DNA from 3 places in the Exiguobacterium sp. ZWU0009 genome. Region 3 is predicted to be linked to each of the others. Evidence: riboswitches for the same ligand, from Rfam matches in the RefSeq annotation. Region 3 holds a riboswitch; each other region holds the start of a gene.
The links. A riboswitch is a leader RNA that binds a small molecule or an ion and turns the genes downstream of it on or off. The one in region 3 is predicted to bind lysine.
Positions count from the first base shown of each region.

Region 1: it holds a riboswitch for lysine, as region 3 does, so the genes downstream of both, L985_RS16415 (Na+/H+ antiporter NhaC family protein) here and L985_RS01310 (amino acid permease) in region 3, are expected to answer to the same signal.
Region 2: it holds a riboswitch for lysine, as region 3 does, so the genes downstream of both, L985_RS02800 (aspartate kinase) here and L985_RS01310 (amino acid permease) in region 3, are expected to answer to the same signal.

Region 1 covers NZ_CP018057.1:3,174,901-3,177,175, reverse strand. The annotation lists gene L985_RS16415 (Na+/H+ antiporter NhaC family protein) at 1-1,440, opposite strand, end outside; lysine riboswitch at 1,552-1,730, opposite strand; gene L985_RS16410 (uracil-DNA glycosylase family protein) at 1,823-2,275, opposite strand, start outside.
Region 2 covers NZ_CP018057.1:539,278-541,552, forward strand. The annotation lists gene argH (argininosuccinate lyase) at 1-947, shown strand, start outside; lysine riboswitch at 1,018-1,195, shown strand; gene L985_RS02800 (aspartate kinase) at 1,308-2,275, shown strand, end outside.
Region 3 covers NZ_CP018057.1:220,005-222,279, reverse strand. The annotation lists gene L985_RS01310 (amino acid permease) at 1-1,057, opposite strand, end outside; lysine riboswitch at 1,189-1,377, opposite strand; gene L985_RS01305 (MarR family winged helix-turn-helix transcriptional regulator) at 1,543-1,998, shown strand; gene L985_RS01300 (diguanylate cyclase) at 2,136-2,275, shown strand, end outside.

The DNA of each region.
Region 1 (2,275 bases), 300 kb from region 3:
TGCAGTGACGGCACCGACTAGCGCATACGGTAACTGTGTCGTAACGTGGTCGATATGATGTGATCCAGCCCCTGTCGAACTGAGGATCGTCGTATCGGAAATCGGTGAACAATGGTCACCGAAGACAGATCCAGCAAGAACGGCAGCAAGCGTCGGTAACAAGAGTGAGGCATCGACAGCCATGACGAGATCCGCACCGATTGGCAACATGATCCCGAATGTGCCCCAACTTGTTCCTGTCGAGAATGCCATCAAGCCGGCAATCAAGAATAACAAGAATGGCAAGTACGAAGCAGAAATCGAGTTGCTGACGAAGCTTGCAAGATAGTCACCGGTTTTCATGTCACCGATGACAGCGATGATCGTCCAAGCGAATAACAGAATCACGACTGCTGGCCACATCGAACGCATACCAGCAACGATGCTTACCCGGTAATCGCGACCCGGAATTTTCCGTCCGATCAGCATCAGGAAAGCGACGATTAAACTAATGACGACACCTGCGACGAGTGAACGTGTGACGTCTGTCGATTCAAATGCTCCAATTAAAGTAAACGGGCGATTGTCGGCAGCAAGTGCCTGAGCACCTGTTCCGAGCAACGCACTGATCGTAGCGATGACGAGAACGACGATCGGAACGACGAGATCCCGTACTTTTCCATTCGTATGTTCGTTGACATCTTTTGCCATCCCCATCGGTGTTCCTTTTGATGCATCAAAAAGTTCACCTTTCGCGGCACGACGTTCATGCTGTTTCATCGGTCCGACAGAGACGCCAGAGTAAGCGATGTAAAGTGTTAAAAGTAACGCGAAAATCGCATAGAAGTTCATTGGAACGATCATCATGAAGGCACTAAACGCTGAGTAATCCGTAATCGAGTGCGTCGTTAAGATACCGGCGATGATGGAGATGATGAATGCGCCCCAACTCGAAAGCGGACTGATGACACAAACAGGCGCAGCTGTTGAGTCGATCAAATAGGCAAGTTTCGCTCGTGAGACACCACGACGATCCGTTAACGGACGACTAACGTTTCCGACAGCAAGACTATTGAAGTAATCATCGATGAAAATCAAGATACCGAGTCCGAAGGCGACTAAGCGTGCACCACGCGCCGTTTTGACGTGCGTAGAAGCCCATTCACCGAAGGCACGAGCGCCACCTGATGTCTGAATGAGCGTGGAAAGGACGCCGAGCAATAACAAGAAGACAAGTAATAAGACGTTCCACTCGTTCAAGGCACCGTCCGCCCAAAACAGGCTGAAGATGTTCTTGCCGAGATAGGTTATCGTATCGATCGGATTAAAACGGTGGAGTAACAGGGCACCGACGAGAATGCCGACACCTAACGAAAGAACGACCTTTCGTGTAAAGATGGCTAATAAGATAGCTAGTAAAGCAGGTACAAGGGCAATGATGGAATCTGAATAGTTGACCATGAAAAATATCCTCCTCTTTAATAAATGGCTTAAAGATGAGACCCCGCGGCACAAAAAAAGCAAGGGCACCGGCAACAAAGCCGACACCCTCGCTGGATGCGTCTTTCTTAGCCGAATTGGAGCGCTCCATACAAGTACTATGTATGGCAATCGATCGGGTGTTTCCCGAATCGACCAACGACGATATGTTAGACACATACTGTCATTTCGGCGATGTCACCTTTCCTGTAGTCGTCTTCGTTGTCATCCTCGGACCAAGTACTGATTGAAATCGCGCCTCTACCTCATCGATAGAATAGTCATATTCTGTTCTTATGGACACTTTATCATGTAATTCAGAAACGATTCAACCATATATTCTGATAATTTAAGATAAAGTTATTTATTCAGCAAAATGTTGAATGAGCTGTTTCATCAAATAGGCTTGGTTTTCTTCGAATTGTTTTTTTCGATGACCATTCGCACCAGAGGGATGAGGGAATCCCGAAAGAAGCTGATGCTGTTCGATTCGTCCGTCATGAATCAACCCACGGACTTGTGTCTCGACGACACGACCGAGCGGAATCAATAGCGCCGGTTCGCGTAGCTGATTGATTTCAGCGACGAAGTGTTCTTCTGCATAATGTTTTAGCAAAGGACTACGGCTGATTTTCGGTTGATGACCCGAGTAATTCTTTTCGCGATAAAAGACGGGTTGCTTTAACAGCGACGTCGGTTGCAATAATTTTTGATGTTGATGAAATAAGCTAGCTGTCGTCTCAATTCCGAGCAATGCTGGAAGTTCGAGTGTATCAAGCATCTGAACGAGGTTACGTCGCATCGTTCCGGCAAAGCT
Region 2 (2,275 bases), 320 kb from region 3:
AGCAACATATCGAGACGGTCATGCCAGGTTATACGCATTTGCAACGGGCACAACCGATCTCGCTTGCGCATCACTTGCTCGCTTATTTCTGGATGTTCGAACGTGATGTCGAACGGTTGACGGATAATCAAAAGCGGATCCGGAAATCACCGCTCGGGGCAGGCGCGCTCGCGGGGACGACATTCCCAATCGATCGTTTCCGTTCTGCCGAGTTGCTCGGTTTTGAGTCAATCTATCCGAACAGTCTCGACGCTGTCTCCGACCGCGATTTCGTCATCGAATACCTCGGGATCGCCTCGACCGTCATGATGCATCTCTCGCGTTTTTGTGAAGAAATCATCATCTGGGCATCGCAAGAATTTGGCTTCATCGAGTTGTCTGATGCTTTCTCGACAGGGTCGAGCATGATGCCACAGAAGAAAAATCCTGATTTCGCTGAATTGATTCGTGGGAAAACGGGGCGCGTCTACGGCAATCTGATGGGCTTCTTGACGACGATGAAGGCATTACCACTCGCTTACAACAAAGACATGCAAGAGGATAAGGAAGGGGTCTTCGATACAGCAGATACCGTTCTCCAATCCGTTCAAATTTTTACTGGAATGATTGAATCCGCGACGTTTAAGACCGAAGCGCTCAAGAAGGCGACAATGCAAGACTTCTCGAATGCAACGGAACTCGCCGACTACCTTGTGACGAAAGGCATACCATTCCGGGAAGCACATGAAATCGTCGGTAAAGCCGTCCTTTACTGTGTGCAGAACGGTTGTTTCCTGAAGGATTTGAACCTCGAGACGTATCAAACGTTCCATCCTGATATCACGGAAGACGTCTATCCGCTCCTCGATCCGGTTCAAGCAGTAGCACGCCGGACTAGCTACGGCGGAACAGGGTTTGCTGCCGTGTCGGAGCAACTCGAACTCGCAAAACAGCATCTTGCAAATTGACGGATTTTGAAAAAAATCAGTCAAATGACTGGATTTAACAAAAGATGTCTGCTATAACTGTAACTAACAACCGACAGATAGAGGCGCGGATGACATGAGTAGCATCATTCTTGAAGGCAAGCATGCTGAATGATGTGAAAGGGGAAGTCCGCCGAAGTGAACGAGAAGATGCTTCTTCTCATTTGCTGGTACAACGGTTAAGATCCGTTGTACTGCCGAAACCGATGTTTCGGAGCGCTATCTTACGTAAAAGAACGAATGACTTTGTCTTCGTTTGTCCGATCGTGATAACGACGGGCCGTAGGAACGCTCCTACCGGCCCGTCGTTTTTTTCTGTATCGGGACAAAGGAGATAGGATTGTGACAACTGTACTTAAATTTGGTGGAAGCTCGGTTGCGACTGTCGAACAGATTCAGTCTATTGCGAATTATTTGAAGAGTCGCGCAGCCGAAGGTGAAAAACTCGTCGTCGTCGTTTCGGCGATGGGCAAGATGACAGATTCTTTGATTGCTCAGGCGCAAGCCATCACAGATCGCCCCGAGCGAAGAGAACTCGATCGACTGCTTGCCATCGGAGAAGAACAGACGATTTCATTACTCAGCATCGCCCTCAACTCGCTCGGTGTCAAAGCGTTATCGCAAACAGGCGCTCAAGCAGGAATCAGCACGATGGGCGTGCATACGAAAAGTAAGATCAAACAGATTGATGGAGATCTGTTACGACAAAAACTCGAAACGTACGATGTCGTCATCGTCGCCGGATTCCAAGGGGTCAACGAACTCGGTGATGTCACGACGCTCGGACGTGGTGGATCGGATACGACGGCTGTTGCGCTTGCGGCAGTCCTTGATAAACGGTGTGAAATCTACACGGATGTCGACGGTGTCTATACAGCTGATCCACGAATCCATGCTGCTGCTCAACCGATTCCGCACATCTCGTATGATGAGATGATGGAGATGAGCGCCCTCGGGTCGAAGGTCATGGAAATGCGGAGTGTCGAACTAGGAAAAAAATACGGCGTACACATCTTCGTCGGGAAAACACTTGAATCGAAAAGGGGAACATGGATCATGGAAGCGACGGAAACAATGGAACAAAAAGCGGTGACGAGTGTCAGTGTCACGAAGAACGTTTTGACGGTATCAATCAAACACGTACCGCAAACGAATGCAGCAGTAGCCGATATCTTCGAACTGTTATCAAACCGCCACGTCAACATCGACATGATCAGTCAAACGACGTTCGACAGTGACATCTTCTTATCGTTCTCATGTCCACTTGACGAGGAAGAGTTCCTCGATGAAGCATTGAAAGATATCATGGA
Region 3 (2,275 bases):
AGGCGTTACGGGGTACACCGTTTTTCGAGACTTTCGCGAATAACTTCGGTGCATCGCCTTGGCGCGCAAGTGTATACAGCATCCGTGTCGAAGCATACATGCCTGAGTTTCCGGCAGATAGAACAGACGTCAAGATGACAGCGTTCATGAGTGCTGCTGAGAACGCAAGACCTGCTTTTTCAAAGACGAGCGTAAACGGACTAACCGCTACGTCCGTAATGTCATTCGAAACCAAGTTCGGACTCGTATACGGAATGAGCATTCCGATGACGAAAATCGCGAAGACGTAGAAAAGTAAGATACGCCAGAAAACTTGTTTGACTGCTTTAGGAACGTTCTTTTTCGGGTCTTCTGACTCACCCGCGGCAATCCCGACGAGCTCCGTTCCTTGGAAACTGAATCCAGCAACAAGAATGATTCCGATGACGGCAGGAATCCCACCGACGAACGGTGCATCGCCAAGAGCAAAGTTTTTAAAGCCAACCGGTGGCTCCGATGTAAAGACACCGAAAATCATCGCAACACCGACGACTAAGAAGACGATGACGGTAACGACTTTAATCATCGCGAACCAATACTCCGCTTCCCCGAATCCTTTAACGGAGAAGTAGTTCAAGCCAATCATGAGTAAGAGGAACAAGGCACTGAAATAAAATCCAGGAACATCCGGGAACCAATACGTCATGACGATTTGTGCTGCGACGAGCTCGACTGCGATCGTGACTGCCCAGTTGTACCAGTAGTTCCAGCCGAGTGCAAAGCCGAATGATGGATCGACGAATTTCGTTCCATATGTCGAGAAGGATCCAGCGACCGGCATGTACGCTGCCATTTCACCAAGACTTGTCATTAGGAAGTAGACCATCAGACCAACGATTGCATACGATAGGAGCGCACCACCTGGTCCTGCTGCTGCGACGGAAGCACCGGACGCAATGAAGAGTCCTGTTCCGATCGCTCCACCGATGGCGATCATTGACATATGACGGGCTTGTAATCCACGTTTTAATCCTTCTGCTGTCGAATCTGTTGTTTGTTTCACATCTAGATTGTTCATTTCGTTCGCTTCTCTCTTTAATAAATTTTTGAGAGGACACTTTTTGAATGAAAAAACAAAAAGCGCCCTCATCTTCCAGATGGAAGATGAGAACGCAACATAATAAAATGGATGCGCCTCATTCTACCGTCGTGAAAGATAGCTCTCCACAAGTAGGTGATACCCGACTTGTGACAGTATTAGACCTATTTGATCTAATCCCAATCAATCATCTTCAAAGCGATGATTGATTTCGGCAATTCTTCCTTTCAGGTCACCTCATCTGTCGCTTGACGACATCCGTAACCGTACTCTTAAGAACTGCAACCTCCATCCCACTGGTTGAGTGAGAACTGAATTAAGTTAGTTATTACTACGCCATATTACACAAATCGCCACGAAATTGTCAATTGCCTTTTTCGAATATCAGGTAGTCGATGGTAAAAATCCGATATGTTTAGTACACTAAATGGTAGAAGTCCACTGAGAGAAAGGATGCTGCTTGCATGCCACAGGAACGTGATTTGCTAACTTATCGACTCGAGGAACAAATGCGTGTCATTCTTCGTACCCTGCGACGTGAACTTAACCGGCTATTTGAAGGAACGGCGACCCGGAGTGAGTTTTTCATCTTACGAAGCCTTTCAGAAAATGGTCCTCAGCGCCCGACGCTTCTTGCGGAACAATTTGAGCTCGCGACGAGTCAAGTCACTGCTTTGACGGATAAGCTGTATAAACAAGGATATGTCACCCGAACACGTTCGACGGAAGATCGTCGTTCAATCGTCCTCGCTTTGACGGAGGACGGTGAACGTGCATTTCGGGATCTCGAAATCGTCCGGAAAAACTATTTACAAGATCGCTTCGGCACATTGACAGAAGAAGAGCTTGAAACGATGGTTCATGTTTTTAATAAAATTTTACAGACGATGGATGAGGATACACTTACTTCGTCTTCTTAAAAACGGTAGATTTTCTACCGTTTTTTCTATTTTATCTAAAGATTTCCCTCTGTCTAACCGTTATCTACTTGAGTATACTGGAAGTATATATATGGAAATCTGTTAGCTGGGGGAGTTGGGAGGATTTGTTGTCCATCATGAATCAATTCATCATTAACTTTTGTCTACTGTTTACAACGATTACTCTCTTGTTCTTACCGTTTCGAAATCAACCGCGTATTTCATTGAACTCCAAATGGAGCATTCGACTTATACTCGGAGCGGTCTGTGGTCTGGT